DNA from 4 places in the Pseudoflavonifractor sp. BSD2780061688st1 E11 genome. Region 4 is predicted to be linked to each of the others. Evidence: predicted binding sites of a transcription regulator. Region 4 holds the regulator's gene; each other region holds the start of a gene.
The links. Region 4 encodes Rex, which represses fermentation and respiration genes when NADH is low (regulators of the CRP and FNR family bind a similar motif). Its sites were predicted from a motif close to ATTGTTAANNNNTTAACAAT; they were not measured.
Positions count from the first base shown of each region.

Region 1: the regulator Rex is predicted to act here: its motif matches at 2,200-2,219, upstream of FGQ85_RS12200 (glycerol dehydrogenase).
Region 2: the regulator Rex is predicted to act here: its motif matches at 1,859-1,878, upstream of gap (type I glyceraldehyde-3-phosphate dehydrogenase).
Region 3: the regulator Rex is predicted to act here: its motif matches at 1,635-1,654, upstream of adhE (bifunctional acetaldehyde-CoA/alcohol dehydrogenase).

Region 1 covers NZ_SPHM01000027.1:2,317-5,743, reverse strand. Annotated here, with positions in the region: gene FGQ85_RS12205 (AraC family transcriptional regulator) at 12-926, shown strand; gene FGQ85_RS12200 (glycerol dehydrogenase) at 1,065-2,168, opposite strand; gene FGQ85_RS18870 (RNHCP domain-containing protein) at 2,323-2,577, opposite strand; partial or broken gene FGQ85_RS18865 (RNHCP domain-containing protein) at 2,576-2,737, opposite strand; gene FGQ85_RS12190 (hypothetical protein) at 3,116-3,427, opposite strand, start outside.
Region 2 covers NZ_SPHM01000012.1:47,305-50,731, forward strand. Annotated here, with positions in the region: gene mnmA (tRNA 2-thiouridine(34) synthase MnmA) at 1-908, shown strand, start outside; gene FGQ85_RS07350 (histidinol-phosphatase HisJ family protein) at 926-1,732, shown strand; gene gap (type I glyceraldehyde-3-phosphate dehydrogenase) at 1,941-2,954, shown strand; gene FGQ85_RS07360 (phosphoglycerate kinase) at 3,074-3,427, shown strand, end outside.
Region 3 covers NZ_SPHM01000026.1:15,211-18,637, reverse strand. Annotated here, with positions in the region: gene adhE (bifunctional acetaldehyde-CoA/alcohol dehydrogenase) at 1-1,574, opposite strand, end outside; gene FGQ85_RS12005 (bL17 family ribosomal protein) at 1,826-2,353, opposite strand; gene FGQ85_RS12000 (DNA-directed RNA polymerase subunit alpha) at 2,459-3,418, opposite strand.
Region 4 covers NZ_SPHM01000025.1:33,119-36,545, forward strand. Annotated here, with positions in the region: gene FGQ85_RS11765 (NAD(P)H-hydrate dehydratase) at 1-975, opposite strand, end outside; gene FGQ85_RS11770 (redox-sensing transcriptional repressor Rex) at 1,072-1,722, opposite strand; gene abc-f (ribosomal protection-like ABC-F family protein) at 1,869-3,427, shown strand, end outside.

The sequences.
Region 1 (3,427 bases), on a different contig from region 4:
GAGTGAGGTATATGGAAGCAGGAACCATTATTCGGAAAAGCAAGGAGTATATCGAAAAGCATATTGATGAAGTGCTGACAGTGGCAAAGATCGCTGGGACGGTTGGATATTCAGAATATCATTTTTCAAGAATCTTCCGGCAGGAGACTGGAGTTTCAGTGATGGAATATGTAAAAAGTGAAAAACTCCGAAGGGCGTCCGGGGATATACGGAATGGAGCGAAGATTGTGGATACAGCTGTAAAATATGGCTGGGAATCTCACAATGGATTTACGAAAGCATTCAAAAAAGAGTTTGGTTACTGCCCGGCCTTACTGCGAGCCATGGTTATGAGTATGAAACAGTTAGGAGGAAAAAATATGAACGAGGGAATGACTGGAAGACCAGAGGAACATGCTGAAAAACAAATGCTGTTTGAAAAATTAAAAGAGATGGTTCTGACATTGAATCCGGAAGAAGATGTGAGAAATCTGGAGCAGATCTATCTTTATGCATGCCAGATTTATCAAGGAATGAAGCGGTATTCCGGCGATGAATATATTACACACCCGCTCCACACTGCGCTTTTACTTGCGGATATGGAGGCGGAGCCTGAAACCATTCTCGCAGGATTATTTTGCGATGCATTGAAAAAGACAGAAGCCACAATGAAAGAATTAAGGAAATATCTTCCGGAGAAAACAGCTGATCTGATTGAAGCAAAAGCAGCGGAAGAAGCGGATATGGAGACAGATATTTTGGAACAGGTCACCTTGCTCCGGCTCGCCGAGCGTCTTCATAATATGAAGACGATTGAATGGATCGATGAGGAACAAAGAAAAAAACGGGCAGCTGAAACCATGGAAATTTTTCTTCCGTTGGCTGAAAAGACGGGCAATCATGAGATTGCAGAGGAACTAAAAACGCTGGCGGAAGAGAATTTGTAACGATGATGAATGTTTCTTTTAATGGGCATAATACAGCGGCAGGCGCGATTCATATGAACCACGCCTGCCGCTTTGTAATATGGGAATATCTAGAGGTATCATTCTTGCCGGACGGCTGTTTAAAGGTCGGATACGAACTTATTTTTCCTTTTCCGCAAGTGCCTCTTTTCCAAGAGCGTCCGCTGCAACGATAGCTGCGTAGAGCTGATCCGGAGTGACATCCGCTACCATGTTGTGGATGGATTCACCTTCTACACAGGATTTCTCGGCGATAATGCGGATCTCTTCGTCTTTGGTGATACCGATTTCTTCCAGTGTAACAGGAAGGCCGACTTCCATACAGAAATTCTGCACTTCCTTGAATTCTTCTTTAGATGCCCGTTCCAGAACAAGCTGTACGAGGGTGCCAAAAGCAACGCAGTTTCCATGCGGAGCGCTGTGGCCGCCAAGTGCGGTAAGACCGTTATAGAAAGAGTGGGCAACGGCAAGCCCTCCGTTGTCGGCACCGACACCGGAGAGGTAAACATTGGCTTCGATAATGGCTTCCAGTGCCGGAGTTACCACATGGCATTCGCATGCCTTTTTTGCAGAAGCACCGTATTCTTTCAGTGTGTCATAACAGAGCCGGCAGAGAGCCATGGCTGACTGGGTAATTCCGCCGGATTCCAGGCTCGGAGCGTCTGTGCGCTCGCATGCGCGTGCTTCAAAATAAGTTCCGAGGGCATCGCCCATGCCGGCAACCAGGAATCTGACCGGCGCATTAGCGATGATGGCACTGTCTACAATGACGGCTTCCGGGTTCTTTGGATAGAACAGATAACTGTTGAATGTTTCATCATCATTGTAGATAACAGAAAGACCGGTGCATGGAGCGTCTGTCGCTACAACGGTTGGTACAATAACGACAGGAAGCTTTTCGTAGTGTGCTGTCGCTTTTGCTGTGTCAATTGCGGAACCGCCGCCCACACCGACGACGACATTCAGATGGTTTTCTCTGACGATTTCCCGCATTTTTTCGATCTCCCCTGTACTTGAAACTCCGCCGAAGATTTCGTACTGGCGGACGTCGGATGTCCCTTCAAAACTTTTTTCGATCTTGTCGTGAGCCATCTTATATCCGCTTCTGGAGCAGATAAACAGCCACTTATCACCAAGACTGGTCATTTCCTTGTGGAATTGCAGCAGAGAATCCTTTCCCTGTACATATTTTTGAGGTGCACGCATCATTCTAAGTCTAAGCATATGTAAGACCTCCCTTTCGCCTTGCGTTTACTTTGTTATTTCTTTGACTATCAGTATAAAATATCTGATGTGAAAAGCAAGATGAATTATTCTGAAAAAAATATGCATAATTACGAATAATTTGTGCAAAAATGAAAACTTATACACATTAAAACTATTTGCGGGACAGCGTTCCGTCTCCACCCATGAGGAGTGTCAGTTCTTCAATCCTTTCCAGCGGGAAGGGCGGCAGACACAATGGCTTCATGGCGATGGACATGAGTTTCATTGGATTGTCATCGGCGGCAATCCGGTTGGATGAAAGCTTTCCGCATCGGCGGCAGCGGTGGATGATGGCCCATTCGCCGTTCTTGCGGGTCCATGATGCCTCCGCAGTCAGATTCCCTGTCTCCCGGTTCGATGTCCACATGCAGGCTGGACAGGCAGTTCGGGCAGTGGTTGCGGTGGTCCGTTCCTGCGCCTGCTGAAACGACAGGGCGTCCGCACACCTTACAGGTGAAGCTGTCCTTGCATGGGTGAGTTTTGTAGTATCCTTTTTCGTATTTTTTCTTTTTGTTTTCACGGTTCATTGTCAGTTATCTCCCTTACACAAATACATTTTCGTTGATTTCCAATTGTCTGTGCAGGGCAATAAAAAAAGATAACTCCTGAAAGATGAGTTATCTCATGTACCGATATGCGGCCGCCAGGCATCTCCGGTATGCGGACATGCTCTTTCTGACAGCGCAAAAAACACTTTTCTTCTGAGAAGTGCGATCCGATTTCAATCGTAAAAAAGAGTACAATAAAAAACTCATCATCTTTCAGATGAAAACAAAATTTATTGCCCTGTTATTTACGATTCGCCGACATCCACTTCTCTCCCTTCTGCTTTAAGATTTTTTTTATCATATCATATGGAAGTGGAATTGTAAAGAAAAAACGCCGTTTTCAGGCAGTGACAGCCCCTATGAATGGATCAGCTGCCCTGCCTGAAAGCCCATAATGACGAGCTCCAGCATTTTCGGATCATAGTCTCTGTATTTTAGAAAATAGTAAAGGGTATCCAGAAAGTTGAGGAATGCTTTTTTGGATGCTTCATCCAGAATCACGGATTTCTGGTCGCGTGTCAGGAAAGAAGCGATCCGTGTAAACGCGAATTTTTCGTTGAGGAAAGCCCAGAACTCCTCTTCGCCGTCGGTCTTCATTACCTGAAAAGGTTTCCGGCGAAGAAGCCAGTAGGTTTCATAGGCAAGCACCTTCCGCTCACTGATGTGCCT
Region 2 (3,427 bases), on a different contig from region 4:
AAGATGCCAAAAAGGTAGCAGACGAGATCGGGATTCCGCATTACACGGTGGACTTCAGGAATCAGTTCAAGTCCAATGTCATGGACTATTTCTGTAGAGAATATCTGGAAGGCCGGACGCCGAATCCGTGTGTTGTCTGCAACCGGTTTGTGAAGTGGGAGGCCCTTCTCGGATGGGCGAAAGAAATCGGGGCAGACCTGATTGCCACCGGGCATTATGCGAATATTGTGAAGCTTCCAAACGGACGTTACGCAGTGGCAAATGCGGACGTTTCCAGAAAAGACCAGACGTATGCGCTTTACAACCTGACACAGGAGCAGCTGGTACACACCCGGATGCCGGTCGGAAAGTATGAAAAGGATACGATCCGTGAAATTGCGGCAAAAGCAGGAATTTCCGTGGCACAGAAAGCGGACAGCCAGGATATCTGCTTCATTCCGGATGGAGACTATGCATCCTTTATCAAAAGCCATACCGGGCAGGAACCAAAAGAGGGAAATTTTGTCGATGTAAACGGCAACATTCTCGGGAAGCACAAAGGAATTATCCATTACACGGTAGGACAGAGAAAAGGACTTGGAGTGGCCCTTGGTTATCCGGTTTTTGTCCTTGCGATCCGTCCGGAGACAAACGAAGTGGTACTTGGAAATGATGAAGAGTCACTGAAACGGGAAGTGAAGGCACGCCTGCTCAATCCAATGGGAGCGGCAGACTTTAAGGAACTGGAAGGAAAGAGGATCTTCGCCAAAATCCGTTACAACCACCGGGGTGGCTGGTGTACGCTCCAGAAGACAGGGGATGACGAAATCACCTGTACATTTGAAGAACCTCAGCGGGCGGTGACACCGGGACAGGCACTGGTTCTCTACAGTGACGGCTATATTCTTGGCGGAGGACGTATCATCTGATACGGGAAGGAGAAAGTATGATCACAGCAGATTATCACATGCACACGAATTTTTCATCGGATTCGGACGCATCTCCGGAATCGATGGCGCTTGGCGCAGTCAGAAAAGGATTAAAACAGATCTGTATTACAGACCATCAGGACTGGGATTATCCGGAAGACGACCAGCAGTTCCGGATTGACATGGACCGCTATATACCGGCAATCCAGGAGTTAAAAGAGAAATTCAAAGATCAGATTTCCGTCGGACTTGGGGTGGAAATCGGATTTCAGCAGCATCTGGGAGAATACTATCGGAATTTTACAGCCTCCTATCCCTTTGACTTTGTGATCGGAAGCACACATGTTGTGGAGGGGAGAGATCCGTATAACCGGGTACTGTTCGCAACCCGTTCAGACGCGGAAGTATATGAAAAATCATTTGTAGAGACATGGGAAAACATCCGGATCATACAGGATTTCGATGTGCTCGGCCATATGGACTATATCGTGCGGTACGGCAGAAACCAGGCAAGAGATTACAACTGGAAAAACTATTCAGACCTGATTGATGAAATCCTGCGATGGCTGATTGAACACGGAAAGGGAATCGAGATGAACATGGCAGGCTTTAAGTACAAACTTGGATTCTGTCATCCGTACCCGGAGATTATCAGGCGTTACAGAGAGCTTGGCGGAGAGATCATCACAGTGGGATCTGATGCCCATCAGCCGGATCACATCGCATACCAGTACGAGGATGCCGGAAGGATTCTGGAGGAATGCGGATTCCGGTATTATACAATATTTATAGACAGAAAGCCGAAATTTTTGAAAATCATTTAAAATGTCTATCGAATATAAACAAAATTCTTGCAGGGCAGGAATCGATATAAGAGAAATGGCAAAAACTTGGATAAAAATATGTAAAGATACTTGAATTCCTGTCTTTTTTTTAGTACAATCAGTATGGTTGATGAATCTTTAACAAGGAAGAATCACCATCTGCATCATGCAGAACAGAAACTAAATTAAACTTTAGGAGGAATTAATCATGGCAGTAAAAGTAGCGATTAATGGTTTTGGACGTATCGGACGTCTTGCATTCAGACAAATGTTCGGAGCAGAAGGATATGAGATTGTTGCAATCAACGACCTCACATCTCCGAAAATGCTTGCTCACTTATTAAAATATGACTCAACACAGGGAAAATACGCATTAGCAGATAAGGTTACAGCAGGCGAAGATTCCATCACAGTTGACGGACAGGAAATCAAAATCTATGCAAAAGCTAACGCTGAAGAACTTCCATGGGGAGAGATCGGAGTAGATGTAGTTCTTGAATGTACAGGTTTCTATACATCCAAAGAAAAAGCTTCCGCTCACATCAAGGCAGGTGCTAAGAAAGTTGTTATTTCCGCACCGGCAGGAAATGATCTTCCTACCATCGTTTACAATGTAAACCACGACAAACTTACAAAGGATGACAACATCATCTCCGCAGCATCCTGTACAACAAACTGCTTGGCTCCTATGGCTAAAGCACTGAACGATCTTGCACCGATCAAATCCGGTATCATGTGCACAATCCACGCTTACACAGGCGACCAGATGACACTTGACGGACCGCAGAGAAAAGGTGACTTAAGAAGATCCCGTGCAGCAGCATGCAACATCGTACCAAACTCTACAGGAGCAGCAAAAGCCATTGGATTAGTTATTCCTGAATTGAACGGTAAATTAATCGGATCCGCTCAGCGTGTACCAACACCTACAGGATCTACAACAATCTTAACAGCTGTTGTTGAAGGAAATGTTACAAAAGAACAGATCAACGAAGCTATGAAAGCAGCATCCAACGAATCTTACGGATACAACGAAGACGAAATCGTATCCAGCGATATCGTAGGAATGACATATGGTTCCTTATTCGATGCTACTCAGACAATGGTATTACCATTAGATAACGGAACAACAGAAGTTCAGGTTGTTTCCTGGTATGACAACGAAAATTCTTACACAAGCCAGATGGTAAGAACAATCAAACATTTCGGAACATTATTATAATTTCTGATATTCCGAATCATAAGCGGGCAGGCTGTCCTGCCGGAATAAGACTCAACGCAGGGTCCGGTCTTTTATGGGACCGGACCCTTTTTGTCAGAATAATAAGGAGGCAAAAAACAATGCTTAACAAAAAATCCGTAGATGATATCAATGTAAAAGGGAAAAGAGTCCTTGTAAGATGCGATTTCAACGTACCGTTGATCGACGGCAAAATCACAGATGAAAACCGTCTTGTTGCAGCACTTCCGACCATTAAAAAGCTCATCGCCGACGGCGGAAAAGTGATTCTCTGCTCCCACCTTGGAAAACCGAAAGGAGAACCGAAACCGGAATTATCTCTGGCACCGGTTGCTGTAAGACTTTCTGAATTACTTGGACAGGAAGTGAAATTTGCAGCAGATCCGGAAGTAGTAGGACCAAACGCAAAGGCTGCAGTGGAAGCAATGAATGATGGAGATGTTATTCTTCTTGAA
Region 3 (3,427 bases), on a different contig from region 4:
GGTGCCACTTCGTAGAAGCATGTATGCTGAATTCCCATCTCATCGAGTTTCTCTTCGATCGGTTTTACATAACCATTTTTGTATAAGAATGTATCAGTAACGATAAATGCTTTCTTCTTGTGCATCTCTGTTCCGAGCTCGTCGAGAGCCACCGGCATACATCCTTTTTTAAAGTAAACTTTTTCAGGTGTTCTGAACCAAAGCATATTCTCTCTCCTCTCGGCAACTGTCTTAATGTTGATCAGATGTTTCACTCCTACGTTTTCGGATACGGAGTTGCCTCCCCAGGATCCACATCCAAGTGTCAGAGATGGAGCAAGTTTGAAGTTGTATAAATCACCGATACCACCCTGGGAAGAAGGTGTGTTGATCAGGATACGGCAGGTCTTCATTGCTGCAGCATGTTTAGCCATTTTTTCTTTCTCTGCTGTATTGATGTACAGGGAAGAAGTATGTCCATATCCACCGTCTGCAACAAGCTGCTCTGCCTTTGCGATAGCCTCGTCAAATGTCTTCGCTTTATACATTGCAAGTACCGGAGAAAGTTTCTCATGAGCAAATTCTTCAGAGATATCTACGGATTCTACTTCACCGATCAGGATCTTTGTATTTTCAGGAACGTCTACTCCTGCAAGTTTTGCAATTGTGTATGCGCTCTGTCCTACGATCTTCGCATTCAGGGCACCGTTGATAATGATCGTTTTTCTTACTTTTTCGATCTCATCCTTCTTTAAGAAGTAGCATCCGCGATAAGCGAATTCTTTCTTTACTTCTTCGTATACACTCTCCAGAACAGTTACGGACTGTTCAGAAGCACAGATCATACCGTTATCAAACGTTTTAGAATGAATGATGGAGTTTACAGCAAGTTTGATGTCTGCTGTCTCATCAATAATTGCCGGTGTATTTCCTGCACCTACTCCAAGTGCCGGTTTTCCGGAGGAGTATGCAGCTTTTACCATTCCAGGGCCGCCTGTAGCGAGGATAATATCAGCATCTCTCATGACTTCATTTGTCAGTTCCAGAGACGGAACATCGATCCATCCGATAATGCCTTCCGGAGCACCTGCTTTGACAGCTGCGTCAAGCACAACTTTGGCTGCCGCAATCGTACATGCTTTTGCACGTGGATGCGGGCTGATAATGATTGCATTTCTTGTCTTTAACGCAATCAGTGTCTTGAAGATTGCTGTAGATGTCGGGTTTGTCGTAGGAATAACAGCGGCAATCAGACCGATCGGCTCTGCAATCTTTTTGATTCCGTATGCCGTGTCTTCTTCGATCACACCGCATGTCTTTGTATTTTTATATGCATTGTAAATATATTCAGCCGCATAGTGATTTTTAATAATCTTATCTTCGACAACGCCCATTCCGGTTTCTTCCACTGCCATCTTTGCCAGCGGGATACGAGCCTTGTTAGCTGCCATTGCTGCTTCAAAAAAGATCTTATCGACCTGTTCCTGTGTAAAAGTAGCAAATACCTTCTGAGCTTCTTTCATTGCTTTGATTTTTTCAATAAGAGCTTCCACATTGTCAATAATTGCTGGTGCTTCTTTTTTCTTTGTCGCCATGCTTATCTTCCTCCTAAACTCTAAAACGTTTTTATCGTTTCACTGTGCTTAGTATAGTTCATCGTTAATTATTTGTCAATTCATTTTTGATAATTTTTTAACGAAGAAAACTCTTTCTACTTTTTGCATAAACGAATGCCTGATTTTATGATTGTCTTCGTCATTTTTCCGATTACTTTATGACCGTAAACTTATTTCTAAAACATAAAAAACGGCTTTCCATAAAAGGAAAACCGTTTATGTTCTCAATATTAAACTAACTCGATGAATACTTCCATCGCAGCGTCACCTTTACGCTGTCCAATCTTTACGATTCTTGTGTAACCACCGTTACGTCCTTCGTATTTCGGAGCGATCTCTGTGAATAATTTTTCAACAAGATCTACTTCCTTCGGAGCTTTCTTCTTTCCGTCTACAACTTCTTTAACCGGAACGAGAACTTTCAGCATCTGGCGGCGTGCATGCAGTCTGGATGGAAGATCTTTTTTGATCTTCTTCTCAACTTCATCGTAAACGGTTACTTTCTTTCCGTCTACAACTTCTTTCACGCGCTTTCCGTCAGCATCTTTACGTGCAACTTTTGCTGTTACAGTTACTTCTTCGAAGTTATCTTTTTCTTTTACAGCCATTGCAATCAGACCTTCAGCGATTTTGCGGATTTCTTTCGCTTTCGCTTCTGTTGTTCTGATTCTTCCATGATTTAAAAGAGCTGTAACCTGATTTCTTAACAGAGCCTTTCTTAAATCACTTCTTCTTCCAAGCTTTCTATACTTTGCCATTGTTCTTTTCCTCCATTATTTACATCTGATTATGCATCTTCGGGCTTACTAGTCAAATGCCCTGCCGCGCACATCGGGCTTACCGGCAGGAAATTATCTTATTCTCTATTCCTCTCCCTGGCTGAGTTCGAGGCCGAGTTCTTTCAATTTTGCTAACACTTCTTCTAAAGACTTACGTCCCAGATTACGTACTTTCATCATATCCTCAGGAGTTCTGTTTGTCAGCTCTTCCACGGTATTGATTCCAGCTCTCTTCAGGCAGTTGTAAGAACGAACAGAAAGTTCCAACTCATCGATACTCATCTCAAGAACTTTTTCTTTCTCATCATCTTCTTTTTCGATCATGACTTCAGCAGCCTGAGCCACTTCGGAGAGATCAATAAAGAGCTTCAGATGTTCGTTTAACACTTTTGCCGCAAGGCTGACTGCCTCATCCGGAAGCAGGGTACCGTTTGTATATACATCCAGCGTCAGCTTATCATAGTCTGTAATCTGTCCGACACGAGTATTCTGTACAGTCAGATTTACACGCTCTACAGGAGTGTAGATAGAATCAATCGGGATCACGCCGATCGGAAGATCTTCCTTCTTGTTCTTATCCGAGCTTACATAACCTCTTCCTTTTGTGATGGTCAGCTCCATGTAAAGCTTGCTGTCTGCTCCACCGTTCAGCGTAGCAATGACAACATCCGGATTCATGATTTCAATATCAGAATCCACCTGAATATCAGCGCCTGTTACAACGCCTTCTCCTTCAAATTCGATATAAGCTGTTTTTGGTTCGTCTGTTTCTGAAGTGTTTTTAATCGCCAATGTCTTCAGATTCATGATAATCTCAGTAACGTCTTCCTTCACTCCCGGAATGGAACTGAATTCATGAAGTACACCATCGATCTTTACCTGGCTAATTGCAGCTCCAGGCAGAGAGGACAGCATAATTCTTCTCAGACTGTTTCCGAGTGTTGTTCCGTAGCCTCTTTCCAGCGGCTCCACAACAAATCTGCCGTATCTTTTATCTTCTGACATTTCTGTGATTTCGATATTCGGTTTATTAAAATCAAACACTATAAGTTC
Region 4 (3,427 bases):
ACCGGCCTGTATATCCGTCCCCAGTCCACATCCGGCGCAGATCACATCCGCCCAGTTCAGAAGTTCCTCCAGCTGGTTTTCCAGATCCTCTCCGTAAGGCGTTATGACTGCTTCCGGCAGGGTTGCCTGAAGTACTTCCCGGTTGGATTCCGGCGTCAGTATACGTACCAGTCCGCTTCCCATCCGGTATGCCGCCTTCGCGGAAAGAATCGCGGCGCCTGCCATGCCCTGGCTTCCGGTAATCATCAGCACTTTTCCGTAAGTTCCTTTATGTGCATCGTCTTTTCGCTGCGGACAGAGCCTTCCTACGTCCTTTCTTTCATAAGTCAGATACCGTGTTCCTTCCATGCCGCCGCGCAGATAAATTCCGATATCTTCCACACAGACCTTTCCGGCGCAGAAAGCTCCCGGATACAGAACCATCCCTGCCTTCTGGTATGCAAATGTCACCGTCAGATCCGCGCGAAATGCCGTCCCCAGAATCTCTCCGTTCCCCGCATCAATTCCGGAAGGAATGTCCACCGCAATCTTTGCGGCGTCCAGACTGTTCATCTGTTCCAGAATTCCGGCATACCTGCCCTCAACCGGCCTGCTCAGTCCGATTCCAAATACAGCATCAAATACAGCCGTGTACCTTCCCTCCGGGATTTCCCGTTTTACGGTTCCTCCGACCGCCTTGAAAATCTGAATCTGTGTCTTTGTCTCTTCGGTACAATGGTCCGGATTCCCAACCAGTACGGCAGTCACTCCGTATCCTTTTTCCAGAAGCAGTCTTCCCACTGCAAACCCGTCGCCCCCGTTGTTTCCGCTTCCGCACACAATCAGGCTTTTCGACAGGTTAAGCCTCTCCCTTTCGGCTGCCTCTACCACTTTCAGAGCCGCCCGTTCCATCAGGACAAGAGACGGAATCCCGATCGTCCCGATCGTGTATGCATCCGCTGCTTTCATTGTCCTGCCATCAATGATATATTTCATCTTTACCGCTCCTTTCCCCGCTTTCATTCCGGGATACAGAAAAAAGACGCGGAATCCCGCATCTGTTGTACGAATCTCTCACGTCCTTCTTTTCTCTTATTTTTTCTTCTGATGTTTTTCCTCATAGCGGAGTACATTGTAGGAGAGCCGCATCAGACTCTCGGAAAGATGTACGTTTTCCACAACAACATTATCCGGAAGATTCAGATCCGTATGCGCAAAATTCCAGATTGCACGGATACCGTTTTCCACGAGCATATTGGCTACTGCCACCGCCTTCGTCTTCGGTATCGTCAGAATCGCAATTTCAATGTCATTATTCCTGATGAAACTTTTCAGCTCGTCCATCATACGGATCTCGATTCCGCGGACCGTAACACCTGCCAAAGTCGGGTTGACATCAAACAGACCCTTCAGCATAAATCCGCTGCGCTCAAAAGCGGTATAGTTTGCCAGCGCCTGTCCAAGGTTTCCGGCTCCGATAATAATCATATTATGTTCTCTGTCCAGCCCCAGGATCTTTCCAATCTCCGAGTGCAAATATTTCACATTATATCCATACCCCTGCTGACCAAAACCGCCGAAATTATTCAAATCCTGGCGGATCTGGGAAGCAGTGACTTTCATGCGTTTGCTCAAGTCGTTGGAGGAAATGCGCTCTACACCGTCTTCCAGTAATTCTCCCAAGTATCTGTAGTATCGAGGCAGTCTTCTGATAACTGCCTGAGAAATTCCTCTTCCTTCCACTTTTAGCACCTTCCTGTTCTTTTCAATACTTTTATTATATGTAATACTTGAAATAAAGTCAAACTTATTATGGGATTTTATGTTGTATTTTGTACAAATTCCGTTATAATGAATACGGTACTTTTGTTTTATCAGAGGAGGATACTATGATACTTGCATGTCACAATCTGGAAAAATCGTTTGGGGACCAGGTCATTGTAAGACATGGCTCTTTTCATATAGAGGATCACGAGAAAGCGGCTCTGACAGGTTTAAACGGTGCCGGAAAATCTACCATTTTGAAAATGATTACCGGAGAGATTCCGGCAGATTCCGGGGATATTATTCTCGCAAAAGGGAAACAGCTCGGGTATCTTTCCCAGCATCCCATGACGGACAGCACACGTACAGTCTATGAGGAAATGCAGACTTCCAAACAGTATCTGATCGATATGGAAAGCCAGATCCGCAAAATTGAGGCGGAGCTTCAGACTTTATCCGGATCTCATCTGGAGGACAGGCTTGCCGCTTATCACAATCTGACTTCCCGGTTTGAACGGGAAAACGGCTATGCCTATCAAAGTGAAATCACCGGAGTCCTGAAGGGACTGGGATTTACAGAAGAAGATTTTGAAAAGCCGGTCGCTTCCCTTTCCGGAGGGCAGCGAACCCGTGTTTCTCTGGGAAAACTTCTGCTTACCAAACCGGATATTCTGCTTCTGGATGAGCCGACCAATCATCTTGATCTGCATTCGATTGCATGGCTTGAGACCTATCTTCTGAACTACCCCGGAGCGGTCCTGATTGTCTCCCACGACCGGTATTTTTTGAACAGGGTCGTTACAAAGATCATTGAAATCGAAGCCGGCACGCTCACTATGTATCTTGGTAACTATCAGGAGTTTGCGAAGAAAAAACAGATGCTCCGGGATGCAAGGCTGAAAGAATACCTTAACCAGCAGCAGGAAATCAAGCATCAGGAAGCGGTCATTGAAAAACTTCGTTCCTTCAACCGGGAAAAATCCATCAAACGGGCCGAGAGCCGGGAAAAGATGCTTGCAAAGATTGAGCGGATTGAAAAGCCGGTGGAACTTGCTTCAGATATGCATTTAAAGCTGGAGCCTTCTGTTGTCAGCGGAAATGATGTGCTCCGTGTTGATCACCTCAGCAAAGCTTTCCCGAATCAGACGCTCTTTGAAGACATCAGCTTTGAAATCAAACGTGGAGAACACGTTGCGATTATCGGGGACAATGGTACCGGAAAGACGACACTTCTGAAAATCCTGAATGAAGTCATTCCTGCGGATTCCGGAACTTTCACCCTTGGCTCCAATGTCACTATCGGTTACTACGACCAGGAACACCATGTCCTTCACATGGACAAAACGGTTTTTGATGAGATATCGGACGATTATCCGTCCCTTACGAATACCCAGATCCGGAATATGCTTGCAGCCTTTCTCTTCACCGGGGATGATGTCTACAAGCTGATCGGAGACTTGAGCGGCGGGGAACGTGGACGTGTCTCACTTGCAAAATTGATGCTTTCCGAGGCCAATTTCCTCATTCTCGACGAGCCGACCAACCATCTTGATGTTGCATCCAAAGAAATCCTGGAGCACGCATTGAATGATTACACCGGCACGGTACTTTATGTTTCCCATGACCGGTATTTTATCAATGAAACCGCCACAAGAATTCTGGAACTGGTCAATCAGAAATTTGT